4 regions of the Bacillus sp. D386 genome follow, and region 3 is predicted to be linked to each of the others. Evidence: riboswitches for the same ligand, from Rfam matches in the RefSeq annotation. Region 3 holds a riboswitch; each other region holds the start of a gene.
The links. A riboswitch is a leader RNA that binds a small molecule or an ion and turns the genes downstream of it on or off. The one in region 3 is predicted to bind S-adenosylmethionine.
Positions count from the first base shown of each region.

Region 1 (4,045 bases), on a different contig from region 3:
TCTTCTTGTGAAGAGGTTTTTTTCATTTACTCACTTCTCTATTTAAAATGAAATGGAGAGATGTAGAATGGCAAATGAAGAAAAGAAGTATCGGTTTGAAACAGTAGGTATACACGGAGGATTGCAGCAGGATTCGGTAACTGGAGCGAGAAGCGTGCCGATTTACCAGACGAATGCTTATTTATTTAAAGACACAGATCATGCTGCGGATTTATTTGGATTAGCTGAAACTGGCTATATTTATACTAGAATCCATAATCCAACTTCAAGTGTATTCGAAGAACGTATAGCAGAATTAGAAGGTGGCATTGGAGCTTTAGCGGTATCAAGTGGTGCTGCAGCTATAACACTCTCAATCCTAAATATTGCGGGAGCAGGTGATGAAATTATTTCTGCGTCCACTCTATACGGCGGAACCTACAATTTATTTGCCAATACTCTCCCTAAGTATGGTATTAACGTAAGGTTCGTGGATCCAAGTGACACTGAAAATTTTAGAGAAGCGATTACATCAAAGACCAAAGCTATTTTTGGAGAAACGATTGGAAATCCAAGCCTGCAGGTTCTTGATATTGAACGGGTGGCGGAAATTGCTCATGAAGCTGGAATTCCGTTAATCATTGATAATACATTTGCAACTCCTTATTTATCCCGTCCGATTGAGTTTGGAGCGGATATCGTCGTACACTCAGCTACGAAATGGCTGCTTGGAAATGGAACCACATTAGGCGGGGTCATAGTCGATGGAGGGAAGTTTGACTGGAATTCATCTAAATTTCCGGGCTTTACTGAACCCGATCCAAGCTATCATGATCTGATTTACAGTGAAGCAATTGGTGCAGCAGCATTTATTGTAAAGGCCAGAGTTCAGCTGTTGAGAGATTTAGGTCCTTCCTTAAGCCCGTACAATGCCTTTCAATTTATTCTCGGATTGGAAACTCTGCATGTGAGGATGAAGGAGCATGTAGCCAATACGAGATTAATAGTTGACTATTTAAAACAGCATCCGGCTGTATCGTGGGTCTTGTATCCAGGAGATTCAGATCACCCTGATTACGAAAAAACGAAGAAATATTTACCCAAAGGTGCTGGAGCAGTCGTTGTTTTTGGAATAAAGGGTGGACGTGAGGCAGGTAAAAAACTGATTGATTCCGTTGAACTGTGGTCCCATGTGGCCAATGTGGGAGATGCAAAGAGCCTAATTATCCATCCGGCAAGCACGACTCATCAGCAACTAAGTGAAGAGGGATTAAAAGCATCAGGTGTACAGGAGGATTTAATCAGACTGTCTGTTGGAATTGAACATGCAGAAGATCTAATTGAAGAATTGGAGCTTGCGATTGAAAAAGCAACAGGTATAGCTTCCACTGAGGTGGTTGTGAAATAAATATTGAACATGCTATGCAGACTTTGGTGTTGACAGTTCTTTCTTCAACATGATAGGATAGCAGACAGTTAGATTTAATTGAATAGTTTAAGTACTCTTATCAAGAGAGGCCGAGGGAAGTGCCCTTTGACGCCCGGCAACCGGCAATCATTTATGATTGAAAAGGTGCCAATTCACACAGGATAATAAATCCTGGGAGATGAGAGAAAGGAACATGTTATAAATAAATCATGCCTTTCTGCCTCCGCAGAAAGGCATTTTTGTTTAACTGAAGTTATTCTTTAATTATAGGTTGATAGAAAGAGCAGGTGAACTTTTCATGATTACATTACGTGATGTATCGAAGACCTTCTCAGGAACATTTAAACGTTCATCAGCTGTCAAAGCAGTGGATCAAGTCTCATTATCTATTGAAAAAGGCGAGATCTTTGGAATTATTGGGTACAGCGGTGCGGGAAAAAGTACCCTCATTAGAATGCTGAACGGTTTAGAGAAGCCAACAGAAGGCAGTGTCTTGGTGGCAGGCAAAGATATGGCTGCTATAAAAGGCGCTGAATTAAGAAAAGCCAGAATGGAAATAAGTATGATTTTTCAACACTTTAATCTCCTCTGGTCAAGGACAGTCAGCGAAAATATAGAGTTTCCTTTAGAAATTGCGGGCGTACCAAGCAAGGTACGTAAAGAAAGAGTGAAGGAACTTGTAAGTCTGGTAGGATTAGATGGCCGTGAAAATGCTTATCCATCTCAGTTGAGCGGCGGTCAGAAGCAGCGGGTCGGTATAGCGCGCGCATTAGCGAACAATCCACAGGTTCTTCTTTGTGACGAGGCGACATCAGCACTTGATCCTCAGACTACAGACGATATTTTGGATTTGCTCGTTGATATAAATAAAAGACTTGGCTTGACAATCGTATTAATTACACATGAAATGCATGTTATTCGTAAAATCTGTCATCGCGTTGCTGTGATGGAGATGGGGAAAGTGGTCGAGAGCGGAAAAGTACTTGATGTATTTAAAAAACCAAATGCTCCGATTACTAAACGATTTGTACAGCAAGTGACTGAGCCAGAAGAAACGAAAGAGACGATTGAGCATTTGCTTGCTGAATATCCGACGGGGAAAGTTGTACAATTATCCTTTATTGGCGAATCAGCTGAAACCCCTGTTTTATCAGAGGTTATCCGCTCTTACAAAATCAATGTAAACATATTGCAGGGTAAAATATCGCAGACTCAGCACGGGTCCTATGGAACGTTATTTATTCATGTAGACGGTGATGCTGCTGAAGTGGTGAAAGCGATTGACTATCTCCACAATCAGGAAATTGGTGTGGAGGTGATTTCAGAATGATGGAAACATTATTACCAAATGTAGTTTGGGAACGAATTTATGAAAAGACATGGGAAACCTTGTATATGACAGGTGTCTCATTAATCGCAACTTTTTTCCTTGGAATTATATTGGGTCTGCTATTATTCTTGACCTCAAAGGGGAATATGTGGGAAAACAAAGTGATTTACGGAATTGTAGGTGCTTTCGTTAACATATTCCGTTCCATTCCATTCATTATTCTAATCGTGTTGTTAATTCCTTTCACAAAGGCATTAGTAGGAAGTATTATCGGTGTCAATGCGGCTTTGCCAGCTTTAATTATAGGTGCTGCTCCATTCTATGCGCGAATGGTTGAGATTGGATTGCGTGAAATTGATAAAGGTGTAATCGAAGCAGCAAGATCGATGGGGGCCACTTCCTTTACAATCATATGGAAGGTGCTAATTCCTGAATCTCTGCCTGCACTTGTTTCTGGTATCACAGTTACGGCAATTGCGCTTGTAGGTTATACAGCGATGGCAGGTATGATTGGTGCGGGCGGACTTGGAAACCTTGCCTATTTGGAAGGGTTTAGCCGCGGACAGACAGATGTCACGATTGTTGCTACTATTTTAGTATTGATTATTGTGTTTATTCTCCAATTTATTGGAGATTTTATAACAAGAAAATTAGATAAGCGCTAGGGAGGAAACCAAAGTGAAAAAGTTATCGTTCATACTTGTTTTAGGATTAACCCTATTATTGGCAGCCTGCGGTGGATCAGGAGATGAATCCAATTCCGGGGACAAAGAACTAAAAACGATTAAAATTGGCGCATCAAATGTTCCACATGCAGAAATATTGGAAGAAGCAGCAACTCTTCTTGAAGAAAAAGGTATTAAACTTGAAGTTGAAGTATTTACAGACTATGTAATGCCGAATAAAGCATTGGAAGATGGCTCAATTGACGCTAACTATTTCCAACACATCCCTTATTTTGAGAGTCAAGTGAAGGATAATGGGTATGATTTCGCCAATGCAGGCGGAATCCATATTGAACCGATTGGTGTTTATTCTAAAAAATACGACAGCCTGGATGACCTACCAAAAGGCGCAAGCATCATTATGAGCAGCTCAGTAGCTGATCATGGGCGTATGTTATCTATGCTGGAAACAGAAGGCTTAATAAAGCTAAAAGAAGGCATTGATAAAACTAAAGCAACTGTGGATGATATTGCGGAAAATCCGAAGAATTTAAAGTTTAAAACGGATATTGAAGCACCTATGCTTACGCAGGTTTACAATAATGATGAAGGCGATGCAGTACTGATTAATTCCAACTATGC
Region 1 is NZ_VEMV01000004.1:511,883-515,927, forward strand. It holds gene FHY45_RS14420 (O-acetylhomoserine aminocarboxypropyltransferase/cysteine synthase family protein) at 68-1,387, shown strand; SAM riboswitch class I at 1,482-1,593, shown strand; gene FHY45_RS14425 (methionine ABC transporter ATP-binding protein) at 1,707-2,738, shown strand; gene FHY45_RS14430 (methionine ABC transporter permease) at 2,735-3,403, shown strand; gene FHY45_RS14435 (MetQ/NlpA family ABC transporter substrate-binding protein) at 3,417-4,045, shown strand, end outside.
Region 1: linked by a shared signal. The riboswitch ahead of FHY45_RS14425 (methionine ABC transporter ATP-binding protein) and the one ahead of FHY45_RS04725 (methionine ABC transporter ATP-binding protein) in region 3 are both predicted to bind S-adenosylmethionine.

Region 2 (4,045 bases), on a different contig from region 3:
GAAAAATCAGATATTAAAGATGTAATGATAAAAAACATAAATACCGCAAACAACATACTCATTTGGAAAAAATAATTTTCACCCATAATAATAAAAGGAATCAGTATTAGACCCATAAGCGCATAAACCCATAAGGATTTTAAAAATTGATTTGAATCCTTACCTGTATTTCCAGACCCATCATTCATCAAAGTTGGAACTCTTCTGGCATCCATTGTAAGCTTAACCTGAAGAATTCTTCTCATAACCGGATAATCAATTCCCATCCACTGAAAGAGCTTTTGTCCTCTATCCAACACACGCAAACTCATAAATTTTTTCATCTATTAATCCTCTTTAACAACAGATACAATATCTTCGGCAATTGAACGATGCTGTGTAAAACCAGTTAATTGGTTAAAAATTTCTTCAAGAGTTCCTTCCTTGCCAACATCCTGTAATTCTGCAAAGCTTCCATCTGCAACAATCCTGCCTTCATGCAGTAAAATAATTCGATTGCTAATTTTCTCGACGACATCCATGATATGTGAGGAATAAAAAATAGTTTTTCCCTCGCTTGCCAGCAGTCCAAGCAATTCTTTAATGACCATAACGCTATTCGCGTCGAGACCGCTTAAAGGTTCATCTAAAAATAAAATATCCGGATTATGAAGAAGGCTTGAAATTAATAGAACCTTTTGCTTCATCCCTTTTGAATAACTATTTATTCGTGAATCATACATTTCTTCAATATTTAATAGCCTCATTAGTTTAAAAGCCTTTTGGTCAGCCTGCTCATAAGATAAGCCATAAAGCTCACCTATAAAAGTCAAATATTCACGTGCAGTCAATACATCATATAAATCTGCCAATTCAGGCACATAGCCAATTCTATTTTTATAGGTAATCCTATCCTCAGAAAGCTCTTTATCAAAGACCTTCACTGAGCCTGTATAGTCTGTAAGGAGTCCGAGCAATATTTTAACTGTGGTAGTTTTCCCCGCCCCATTGGGACCTATATAGCCAATAATTTGTCCCTTGTTTACATCAAGATTAATTCCTCGAAGTACTTCTTTCGATCCATAATGCATTTGAAGATTGCTAATAGAAATCACCAGTTCAGCCATTTTCATTCTCCCCAAAGACCCATTTTGGTATAGTATATCAAAACGGGTCGTTAATTTGCATAATTTTCTAATTTATCCTTTTTAGGTATTACTTCTGGAATCCTTCATGATGCACCTAAATGCCTGTAAAGTTCAAATTTCTAATAACCTAAACCGATAATGATTCAAAAGCTTGAATAAGATCATCAATCAAATCATTCGCATGCTCTATCCCAACAGAATAGCGCAGCAAACAATTACAGACTCCATTTTGTGTACGCACTTCCTCAGGGATATCCGCATGTGTTTGTGTAGCAGGGTACGTCATTAAACTTTCTACTCCACCCAGACTTTCAGCAAAAGATATGATGCGAAGGCTTTTTAAAAATGGATTGATCCATTCCTCTGATTTCAGCCGGAACGATATCATCCCCCCTTTACCAGGATAAAGGACATCTGTCACTTCTTCTCTTTCTCTTAAAAATCGGCTGATTATCTTAGCATTTTCCTCATGCTGCCTCATCCTTAGGCTCAATGTTTTCATTCCCCTCATCACAAGCCAGGAGTCAAATGGCGGCAGTACAGCGCCTGTTGCATTTTGATATTCTTCTAGGCGCGCACCAACCTCTTTACTCTTTGAGACAATTAATCCAGCCAATACATCATTATGTCCTGCTAAATATTTGGTGGCACTGTGGACAACGATATCTGCTCCCTGCTCAATCGGTCTTTGCAAAATGGGTGTATAAAACGTATTATCCACAAGGAGCAGTAGATTGTTAGATTGGGTCAGTTGAGCAATTTCTTTAATATCCATTTCCTGCATAAGCGGATTTGTCGGTGTTTCTATAAAAAAGGCCTTCGTATTTTCCGTAATGGATTCAGCGAAATCTTCATATGTATGGCAATAGTTAAACTTGATGCCATACGTCTTCCATATTTGCTCAAATAACCGATATGTCCCTCCATACAGATCGGCAGAGACGGCTATTTCATCACCTGGAGAAAATAAACATAGCAATGAGTGAATGGCAGCCATACCTGAACTAAAGGCAAATCCCTGTTTACCACCCTCTAGCTCGGCAATTGCTTCCTCTAATAATTTTCTGGTTGGGTTTCCTGTTCTTATGTAATCAAACCCTGTTGATTCCCCTATTCCGTTATGGCGATAGGCTGTGGAAAAATAAACTGGCGGATTAACAGTACCTGTTTGTGTTTCACTTCGATTGCCTATTTGAGCTAAGAGTGTTTCGATTTTAACTGTTGTCATATGTATGACCCCTCTCTCTTTATTAATCCCCGAAATACAGTTACTCTGATTTACCTTCATCCGGCTCTAATTTGCCATCAAAGTTACGAATTACTTACATCCACTCATTTTCCCAGTGAATAAAACTATGCTTAAAAACGAAAAAAGTCTTCAAGAAGAAGACTTTTCATTAGAGTGAGTCCCTTCTTATCGGCCAGGAATGATTGTTCCTGCAGGAATTAGCACCTTTCCATATTGGCGGTTGCTGAGACTTCACAGGGCCTGTCCCTCCATCTCTCTTGATAAGATTTTTCAGAATATTTATTTAACTATAAATTTACAGTCCTACTGCTAAAAAAGCAAGTTATTTCTGCCTTTATTGTCCAACTTTTTAACAAAGGTATATAATAAATCTATACATAAAAAGGAGTGATTCGGAACCATGAAAGCCAATGGCCAGGAAATTTTCCAGTACATAAAAGACCTTGTATCCATTCCAAGTCCGAGCGGCTATACAACGGAAGTAATTGATCATGTAGCACAGTTTTTACAATCTCAAGGAATACCTGCAGTAAAAACAAATAAAGGTGCCCTATTGGCAACAATCAAGGGACAGGATGATTCAAAGCACCGTTTTCTAACAGCCCATGTAGATACATTAGGTGCTATGGTGAAAGAAATCAAACCAAGCGGGCGTTTAAAATTATCGATGATCGGCGGATTTCGTTGGAATTCTGTTGAAGGCGAATATTGTAAAATCCATACAGCTGAAGGTAAAACGTTTACAGGGACGATTCTTTTAAATCAAACTTCTGTCCATGTTTATCAGAAAATGGGAGATATTAAACGCGAGGATGCAACGATTGAAGTTCGAATTGATGCTGTGACAAAAAGCAAGACGGATACAGAAGGTCTAGGTATTTCTGTAGGTGATTTTGTTTCCTTCGAGCCCCGTGTTGAACTGACAGACAATGGATTTATTAAATCCCGTCATTTAGATGATAAAGCGAGTGTCGGCATACTGATGTATATCATTAAACAGTTAAAAGAAGAAGGCATCACTCTCCCCTATACGACCCACTTCTTAATTTCAAATAATGAAGAAATAGGCTATGGCGGAAACTCCAACATTCCTGCTGAAACTGTTGAATACCTGGCTGTAGATATGGGAGCAATTGGAGAAGGACAATCTACGGATGAATACAGTGTTTCCATTTGTGCAAAAGATTCTAGCGGACCCTATCATTATGGCCTGCGTCAGCATTTAGTCGAATTGGCAAAGCAACACAAGATTGATTACCGTGTAGATATATATCCTTTTTACGGATCTGATGCTTCTGCTGCCATCCGTGCCGGCTATGATATCATACACGGATTAATTGGACCCGGCATTGATGCTTCACATGCTTTTGAAAGAACCCATATCAGCTCTATTGAACATACTGCCCAGTTAATCTGGAATTACTTACAATCAGAATTAGCCTAATTTCATACTAAACGTTAACCCATCACCATTTAAGTGATGGGTTTTTATTATAATAACCGTTTGATTTTTCCATAAGCAGCCTTGGCTTCAGCATATCCTTGATTGTACAGCTTTTTCAGCTTTTTAGGGTTACGCTCAACACGGCTGACATCTGATTTCACTAATGGACGAATAATGACGACAAGTCCCTTTTCTTCTTGTTCCTCCAAATAGCGGATCGTGTCA
Region 2 is NZ_VEMV01000005.1:162,996-167,040, forward strand. It holds gene FHY45_RS15730 (ABC-2 family transporter permease) at 1-323, opposite strand, end outside; gene FHY45_RS15735 (ABC transporter ATP-binding protein) at 327-1,112, opposite strand; gene FHY45_RS15740 (methionine biosynthesis PLP-dependent protein) at 1,255-2,355, opposite strand; SAM riboswitch class I at 2,539-2,643, opposite strand; gene FHY45_RS15745 (M42 family metallopeptidase) at 2,777-3,820, shown strand; gene FHY45_RS15750 (patatin-like phospholipase family protein) at 3,868-4,045, opposite strand, start outside.
Region 2: linked by a shared signal. The riboswitch ahead of FHY45_RS15740 (methionine biosynthesis PLP-dependent protein) and the one ahead of FHY45_RS04725 (methionine ABC transporter ATP-binding protein) in region 3 are both predicted to bind S-adenosylmethionine.

Region 3 (4,045 bases):
TCGCGGCTTCAATAACACCTTTATCAATTTCTCGTAAAGACGTTTCAACGATTCTCGCAAAAAACGGAATAGCTGCGACTGACAGCGATACGCTAGCAGCTGTTGGTCCAATCGTTGTCTTTACAACAAATTCGGTCAATGGCATAAGAGCAACCAATAAAATAATAAATGGTATTGATCGGACCAAATTGACGACAAATCCTAATATCCTCTGAACCGTTTTGTTTTCCCAAAATAAACCCTTTTCTGTCACATATAATAGAATTCCAACTGGTAAACCAATCACGATTGCGACAGCTAAAGAAATGGAAATCATGTAAATCGTCTGCAAAAATGCTGTGTTAATTTCAGGAATAAGCTCTATAAAGTGGTTGAAATCAAAGCCCATGTTGGAACACCTCCACTTCTGCCTCTCGACTTTCTATATAAGATATCGCTTTATTAATCTCTTCCTTCTGTCCGCGAAGCTCCATGATAAAAATACCTAAAGGCAATTCCTGAATATATTCAATTGAGCCATGAAGAAAATTGCCTTTTACATTAAATTGCTGAAGCGTATCCGATATGACTCCCTCACCGGCAACCGTTCCCCTAAACGTCACCTTGACAATCGGACCCTTGCAACTTTGGTAAATAGCGTCAGGTATATCGAACGAAACAACACTGTTAATGAATTCCTTCGTAAGATCGGCATGGGGTTTAGCAAAAATATCATACACCGAGCCTTCCTCAATGACCTTGCCATCCTGCATAATCGCCATTCGATTACAAATTTCCTTTACTACATTCATCTCATGTGTAATCAACACAATCGTAATATTGAGCTCCTTATTGATTTTTTTCAACAAATTCAATATTGATTTCGTTGTCGTCGGATCTAGTGCTGAGGTCGCCTCATCACAAAGGAGTACTGTCGGGTTATTCGCCAACGCCCTTGCAATCGCTACACGCTGCTTCTGTCCCCCACTTAGCTGCGAAGGATACACTTCACGCTTTTCAGCTAATCCGACCATTTTCAACAGTTCTTCTACTCGGTCTTGTATTTGAGTCTGCGGCACTTTTGCTGCCTTTAAAGAAAAAGCTATATTTTCAAAAACTGTTTTCTGGCTAATAAGATAAAAGTGCTGAAAAATCATCCCGATTTTTAAGCGTGCATGACGCAATTGCTTGCTTCTCAACTTAGCCAGATCAATTCCATCAACTGTGATATTTCCCGATGTTGGACGCTCCAACAAATTAATACAGCGTAGCAGCGAGCTTTTACCTGCTCCTGAGTACCCGACAATCCCGAATATCTCGCCTTTTTTAATTGTTAAGGAAACGTTGTCAACTCCATTTACTATACCGCTTTTAGTTTTGTAAATCTTATTAACATTCTGAATTTTTATCATATGCCAACCTCTATCTCTACACATTTTTTGAAACAAAAATGCCCCTCTCATCTGAAAGGGGCATCGAAATACATCTATCTCGACTTATCTTTCAGAATGTAATACATTCTGCAGGAATTGGCACCTTCCCTATTAAGGGGGTTGCCGGACGTCATAGGGCCTAGTCCCTCGGTCGCTCTCGATAAGCTATAGCTTTATTTGATTTGTTTATGATATTACAGACTTCAGAATAGTCTGTCAACAAAAACCTTTTTGACGTAAACTGTTGAACCGCTTTCATCATTGCAATTTCAATAAAATATTCCAATCCACATACATCGGATTAAAAAACTCCCCATTCTTCTTCGTAGGGCTGAACTGACGATAATGTAAAACTCTACATTTTCGCAAGCCGACTGAATAACACTTTCATCGCTCACTATTTTCATCTGCCAAACAAGCTCATTTAATGTATAGTCTCCACATTTCACATTTTCCGAAAAACAATCATTTCTGAAAAAGCTACCACACCCACTTCATCAAACGTTCCCCTATAATCTATGACTCAGCAAATCTAATAACCATTTACTACCGCTATATTCAAATTCTTTCAGCTCACTATAGACATTTCTAAATAAAGGTTATAGAATTTTATCTATTATTTAAATATTCAAAACTATATTCTCTTCGTAAAGGTGAATTATATGACATATTCAGAACGCTTAAAAAAACTGCCAGTCCAATTTTTTGCAACACTTGTCCTAAAAGTTAACAGCGCTATAGCTGAAGGCAGAGACATTATTAATCTCGGACAAGGAAATCCTGATCAACCTACTCCTGCGCATATCGTCAAAGCCCTGCAAGTGGCGGCTGAAGATGCACAAACTCATAAATATTCTCCATTTCGGGGTTTGGAAGAGTTGAAAGAAGCGGCAGCACAATTTTATCACAAGCAATATGGCGTCGAGGTTGACCCTAAAACTGAAGTTGCCATCCTTTTTGGAACGAAGGCCGGACTAGTTGAGCTACCAATGTGCTTGCTCAACGATGGAGAGCTAATGCTCTTGCCAGACCCAGGCTATCCCGACTATTTATCTGGAGCTGTATTAGCAAACGTAAACTATGAAACTTTTCCACTAACAAAAGATAATCAATTTTTGCCGGATTATGAAAGCATCCCTTTAGAACAAAGGACCCATGCAAAGCTAATGTATTTAAACTACCCAAATAATCCTACCGGAGCTACCGCAGATCATGCTTTTTTTGAAAAAACAGTATCATTTGCAAAAGAAAATAACATTACCGTACTTCATGATTTTGCCTATGGAGCTATTGGCTTTGATGGACAAAAACCTATCAGTTTTCTTGAAACGGAGGGTGCAAAAGAAGTCGGCATTGAAATGTACACACTCTCGAAAACTTACAATATGGCAGGCTGGCGTGTTGGCTTTGCTATCGGAAACCCAGCTATCATCGAAGCACTCAATCTCATTCAAGATCATCTTTACGTCAGCCTCTTCCCTGCTGTACAAAAAGCGGCAATCGCAGCCTTGACAGGGGAGCAATCCTGCGTAGAAGAGCTTATCGAACGCTATGAACGACGACGAAATTCCCTCATTGGCGCTTGCAATAAAATCGGCTGGAAAGTCGAAGCCCCAACTGGTTCATTCTTTGCTTGGCTTCCTGTCCCTGCCGGTTTCAAGAGCGAGAGCTTTGCTGATTATTTGCTTGAAAAAGCAGATGTAGCCGTTGCAGCAGGAAAAGGCTTTGGTGAATACGGAGAAGGCTACATTCGTGTCGGCTTATTAGTAGACGAAGACCGGCTAATAGAAGCTATTGAACGTATTGGAAAGCTAGGAATATTCACTTAAACAACTGCGGTATTGAACTGCTCCCTGTCTAGTAAACAATGAATATAATAAAAGCAGAACCCTGAATTCTAAGGGGTTCTGCCGCTCAATCTCTATTGATAACGTTGTTACAGATGCTATTAACGCCTCTTTTAAAATTCGTTTTTTTAATAATACTATTCTATTTTACTGTGCCCCAAAATGAATCGCCCCATGTGATCAATACAGCGTTCTTTTTTTTTGAGCACAGAAAAACTCCCCATTAGGTAAGCCAGATTTTTCAAACTGTCTTACCTAATGGGGAGCATAAAAAAAGACCGTCAACATGCCAGCCTTGATTTTCTGCTATTGACCTGTTAATACAATAGCTACGGTTTACTTATAACTGGATATAGAGAGATTATATTCTCTAATTCTTTAATCAAATCATCTAAATATGATTGATTTGATAAAAATTCAAAGGATAATACAGCACCACTTCCTGTCGGATAACAAGTCTCTCCAGACCATTCTATATGCCCCAACTTATCCATTTCACATTCAAAATAAATAAAGCTATCTAAATTTTTCAATATAGCTTTACCCGATAAATCCTTATTCATTAACTTCAAATCATTTAAAAAAATCACTAATGTCATCAGTTCTTAAACTAGCAATAAAATCAACATAATATCCAGGGATTTCAACTTTCACGTTTGAAATAACCCAGTTTCCATCCCAATAATCAAAGCTATTCGGATATTCACGAGCTATGATATCTATTTCTACTTTAGCTTTTTCTCCCAATAGATGGAATTTCATTTTACCACCTCATATTCTATAACT
Region 3 is NZ_VEMV01000001.1:967,479-971,523, forward strand. It holds gene FHY45_RS04720 (methionine ABC transporter permease) at 1-388, opposite strand, end outside; gene FHY45_RS04725 (methionine ABC transporter ATP-binding protein) at 378-1,391, opposite strand; SAM riboswitch class I at 1,473-1,579, opposite strand; gene FHY45_RS04730 (pyridoxal phosphate-dependent aminotransferase) at 2,075-3,241, shown strand; gene FHY45_RS04735 (WapI family immunity protein) at 3,589-3,822, opposite strand; gene FHY45_RS04740 (WapI family immunity protein) at 3,833-4,021, opposite strand.

Region 4 (4,045 bases), on a different contig from region 3:
AAAAAAATGGTTTAATCCCAAATGGATCACGGGCACCAAAAATAGATTTCTCCTGTTTATCCCAAATCACGAACCCAAACATCCCACGAAGCATTTCAACTGCCTTTTCCCCATATTGAACAAATGCCGCCAGGATTACTTCAGTATCTGAATTTGTAGAAAACGCCATGCCTTCCTTTTCCAGCACTACTTTCAATTCCAAGTAGTTGTATATTTCTCCGTTAAAAACAATCCAATAGCGTTCATTTTCATACGTTAAGGGCTGATGTCCACATTCAATATCAATGATGCTTAGTCTTCTGAAACCAAGCTGGATATGTTCATCTATATAATACCCCTCGTCATCCGGCCCTCTATGCGTAATCAAGTCATTCATACTTTTAATTAGTTCTGAATCCTGATTCGCTTGTTGGTGATCATGCATACATCCTACAAATCCACACATTATTATTCACTCACTACCTTTACTTTCGACTGTTTTTCATTTAAAAATATCAAAGAATTAGATTTTAGATATGAGCTAGGGTCCCGACAAAATACGATCCATTATACCCGATTTCATAGTTTCCTAATATTATCATATTTAGACAAAAAAAGAAAGAGGGTTTATCCCTCTTTCTTGAAATGTTTATGCTGTTTATCTTAGATGTTAGCTTCCGTACGCAGTACTTCTACTTTATCAGTTTTCTCCCAAGGAAGATCTAAATCATTACGTCCAAAATGTCCGTAAGCTGCTGTTTGTTTATAAATCGGACGTCTTAAATCAAGCATTTTTATGATTCCTGCAGGGCGCAGATCAAAGTTAGCACGTACTAATTCAATTAATTTTTCCTCTTCAATTTTACCTGTACCGAACGTATCAATGGATATAGATACTGGCTGAGCTACACCAATCGCGTAAGCCAGCTGAACTTCTGCTTTATCTGCAAGACCTGCTGCTACAATATTTTTAGCTACATATCTGGCTGCATAGGCAGCAGAACGGTCTACTTTTGTAGCATCTTTACCAGAGAATGCTCCACCACCGTGACGTGCGTATCCACCATACGTGTCAACAATGATTTTACGGCCAGTCAAGCCTGCATCCCCTTGTGGACCTCCAATAACAAAACGGCCCGTTGGGTTAATAAAATATTTAGTTTGTTCATCAATAAGGTGAGCAGGAACAACCGGTTTAATTACTTGTTCTTTTAAGTCTTTCTTAATTTGATCCAGTGTTGTTTCCGCGTCATGCTGAGTAGAGATTACGATGGTATCAATTCTTACCGGATTTTTATTTTCATCATATTCCACTGTGACTTGTGTTTTTCCATCAGGGCGCAAGTATGGAAGAACTTCTTGTTTACGAACCTCAGCCAGCTTTCTAGATAATTGGTGAGCAAGAGAAATAGGAAGAGGCATTAATTCTTCTGTTTCGTTGCAGGCAAAACCGAACATTAGACCCTGATCTCCCGCCCCAATTGCTTCAATCTCTTCATCTGACATCGTGCCTTCTCTTGATTCCAAAGCTTGGTCTACACCTTGGGCGATATCTGCAGATTGTTCATCAATAGAGGTTAAGACAGCGCATGTTTCTGCATCGAAACCATATTTTGCACGTGTATAACCAATCCCTTTGATTGTGTCACGTACAATTTTTGGAATATCCACATACGTAGAAGTAGTGATTTCTCCCGCTACTAAAACTAATCCAGTGGTAACAGATGTTTCGCAGGCTACCCTTGCATTTGGATCCTTTGCTAATATTTCATCCAAAATGGCATCAGAAACCTGATCGCAAATTTTATCCGGATGACCTTCTGTTACAGATTCTGATGTAAACAAATGTCTCTTATTAGACATGTATATTTCCTCCTTCAGTTTCCCTGTTTATGGCTACTCATTATCTTTAATTATCTCCTGATTATACGAAAAAAGACCCTTCCCCTTTATAAAGAAAAGAGGAAAGGTCTGAGTCTCAGAAATCTGCCTTTCACTCTCATCGTTCAAGGCATTATAACCTTGCATCAAGTTAGCACCTTTGCGTGATTTCCATTAAAAGGAATCAAACTGCAGGTTGCCCCGGCTTCATAGAGCTCGTCTCTCCACCGAGTCTTGATAAGAGTATCCATATCAAATGTATATAATATCTTATCCATCATTTTCTGTCAATAAATAAACAGGAATATATTGTTAAGATAAAACTTTAGCTTCATCCTTTTTCTAAAAGAAGTACAGTCAGAACTTAAAATTCGCATTTCAATTATGATATTGATATAATTAATTTACGAATATTCAAATAAATATACTTTATTATTTATCCATCAATATTGACTAATATTCCTATTCTTTCACCAATGAAAACAATAATAATTATTCTTATATACTATATTAAACCATATTTTTGAAAATTAACACAATTAGTATGGATAAATCGATTAAATGTGTTATACTATTTTCCATATAATATGCTTACCAAAATTCTGGAAAAGGATGATACCTTATGAACAGTGTAGGAGTTTCCAATGAATTGAAACAATTACTTACTCATGATAATATTCACATTCAGCTTTCAGTGCCACAATTAGTTGAAAAAGTATTAACCAGAAAAGAGGGCATCCTCACATCTACTGGAGCGATTAAAGCCGAAACAGGTAAATATACCGGCAGATCTCCAAAGGATAAATATATTGTAGAGGAAGCTGCCACTAAAGATAAAATAGCCTGGGGAAGCGTCAATCAAGCAATATCTGAAGACGCATTCTCTAAATTATATGATAAAGTTATCGATTACCTCGAAAAACGAGATGAATTATTTGTATTTAATGGGTTTGCTGGGGCTGCAACAGACTACCGCCTTCCTATACAAGTAATCAATGAATATGCCTGGCACAATTTATTTGTACATCAGCTGTTTATCCGCCCCACTAAAGAAGAGCTTGAAAATCATTCTCCTGAGTTTACTATTATCTCAGCACCAGGTTTTAAAGCAAACCCTCTCGTGGACGGTACACAATCTGAGACGTTTATCATCATTTCTTTTGAGAAAAAAGTCGTCTTAATTGGAGGCACCGAGTATGCAGGTGAAATGAAAAAATCCATTTTCTCAATCATGAATTACCTGTTGCCTGAGAAAAATGTGTTCTCTATGCATTGTTCAGCAAATGTAGGTTTCGAGGGAGATGTAGCTCTTTTCTTTGGCCTATCCGGCACTGGAAAGACTACTTTATCAGCCGATCCAAATCGCCGCCTTATAGGTGATGACGAACATGGCTGGTCTCCTGATGGTGTATTTAATATTGAAGGCGGCTGTTACGCAAAATGCATCAATCTCACACAGGAAAAAGAGCCTCAAATTTTTAATGCCATACGCTTTGGTTCTGTACTAGAGAATGTGGTTGTAGATGAAGATACGAGAATTGCTGACTATGATAATGGAATGTTAACTGAAAATACCCGGGCAGCTTACCCTATCGAAGCCATGCAGAACATCGTCACACCTAGTATAGCGGGCCATCCCAATACAATCATCTTTTTAACTGCTGATGCTTTTGGTGTTCTGCCTCCAATCAGCAAGTTAACCAAAGAACAGGCAATGTATCATTTTCTAAGCGGTTATACGAGTAAATTGGCAGGAACTGAACTCGGAATCACTTCACCACAGGCTACGTTTTCTACCTGCTTCGGTTCACCATTCTTACCATTGCATCCAACTAAATATGCTGAGATGCTTGGCAAAAATATTGAGGAACATCAAGTTCAGGTATATCTGGTTAATACCGGTTGGACTGGAGGAGAGTATGGGACAGGTAGCCGCATGAAGCTTTCTTATACACGATTGATGATTCAAGCTGCATTGGAAGGAGAACTAGCCAATATCGAAACGGTACAAGACAGAATATTTGGCTTAGCGATTCCTTTACACGTACCTGGAGTACCTGATGAAGTTTTACAGCCGCAGAAAACGTGGAAAGATCCAGAAGCCTATTATGAAAAGGCGAATGAGCTTGCACATAAATTCAGAGAAAATTTCAAGGAATTTAAAAATATCAGTTCTGAAATTGAA
Region 4 is NZ_VEMV01000007.1:28,383-32,427, reverse strand. It holds gene asnB (asparagine synthase (glutamine-hydrolyzing)) at 1-445, opposite strand, end outside; gene metK (methionine adenosyltransferase) at 643-1,842, opposite strand; SAM riboswitch class I at 1,976-2,104, opposite strand; gene pckA (phosphoenolpyruvate carboxykinase (ATP)) at 2,483-4,045, shown strand, end outside.
Region 4: linked by a shared signal. The riboswitch ahead of metK (methionine adenosyltransferase) and the one ahead of FHY45_RS04725 (methionine ABC transporter ATP-binding protein) in region 3 are both predicted to bind S-adenosylmethionine.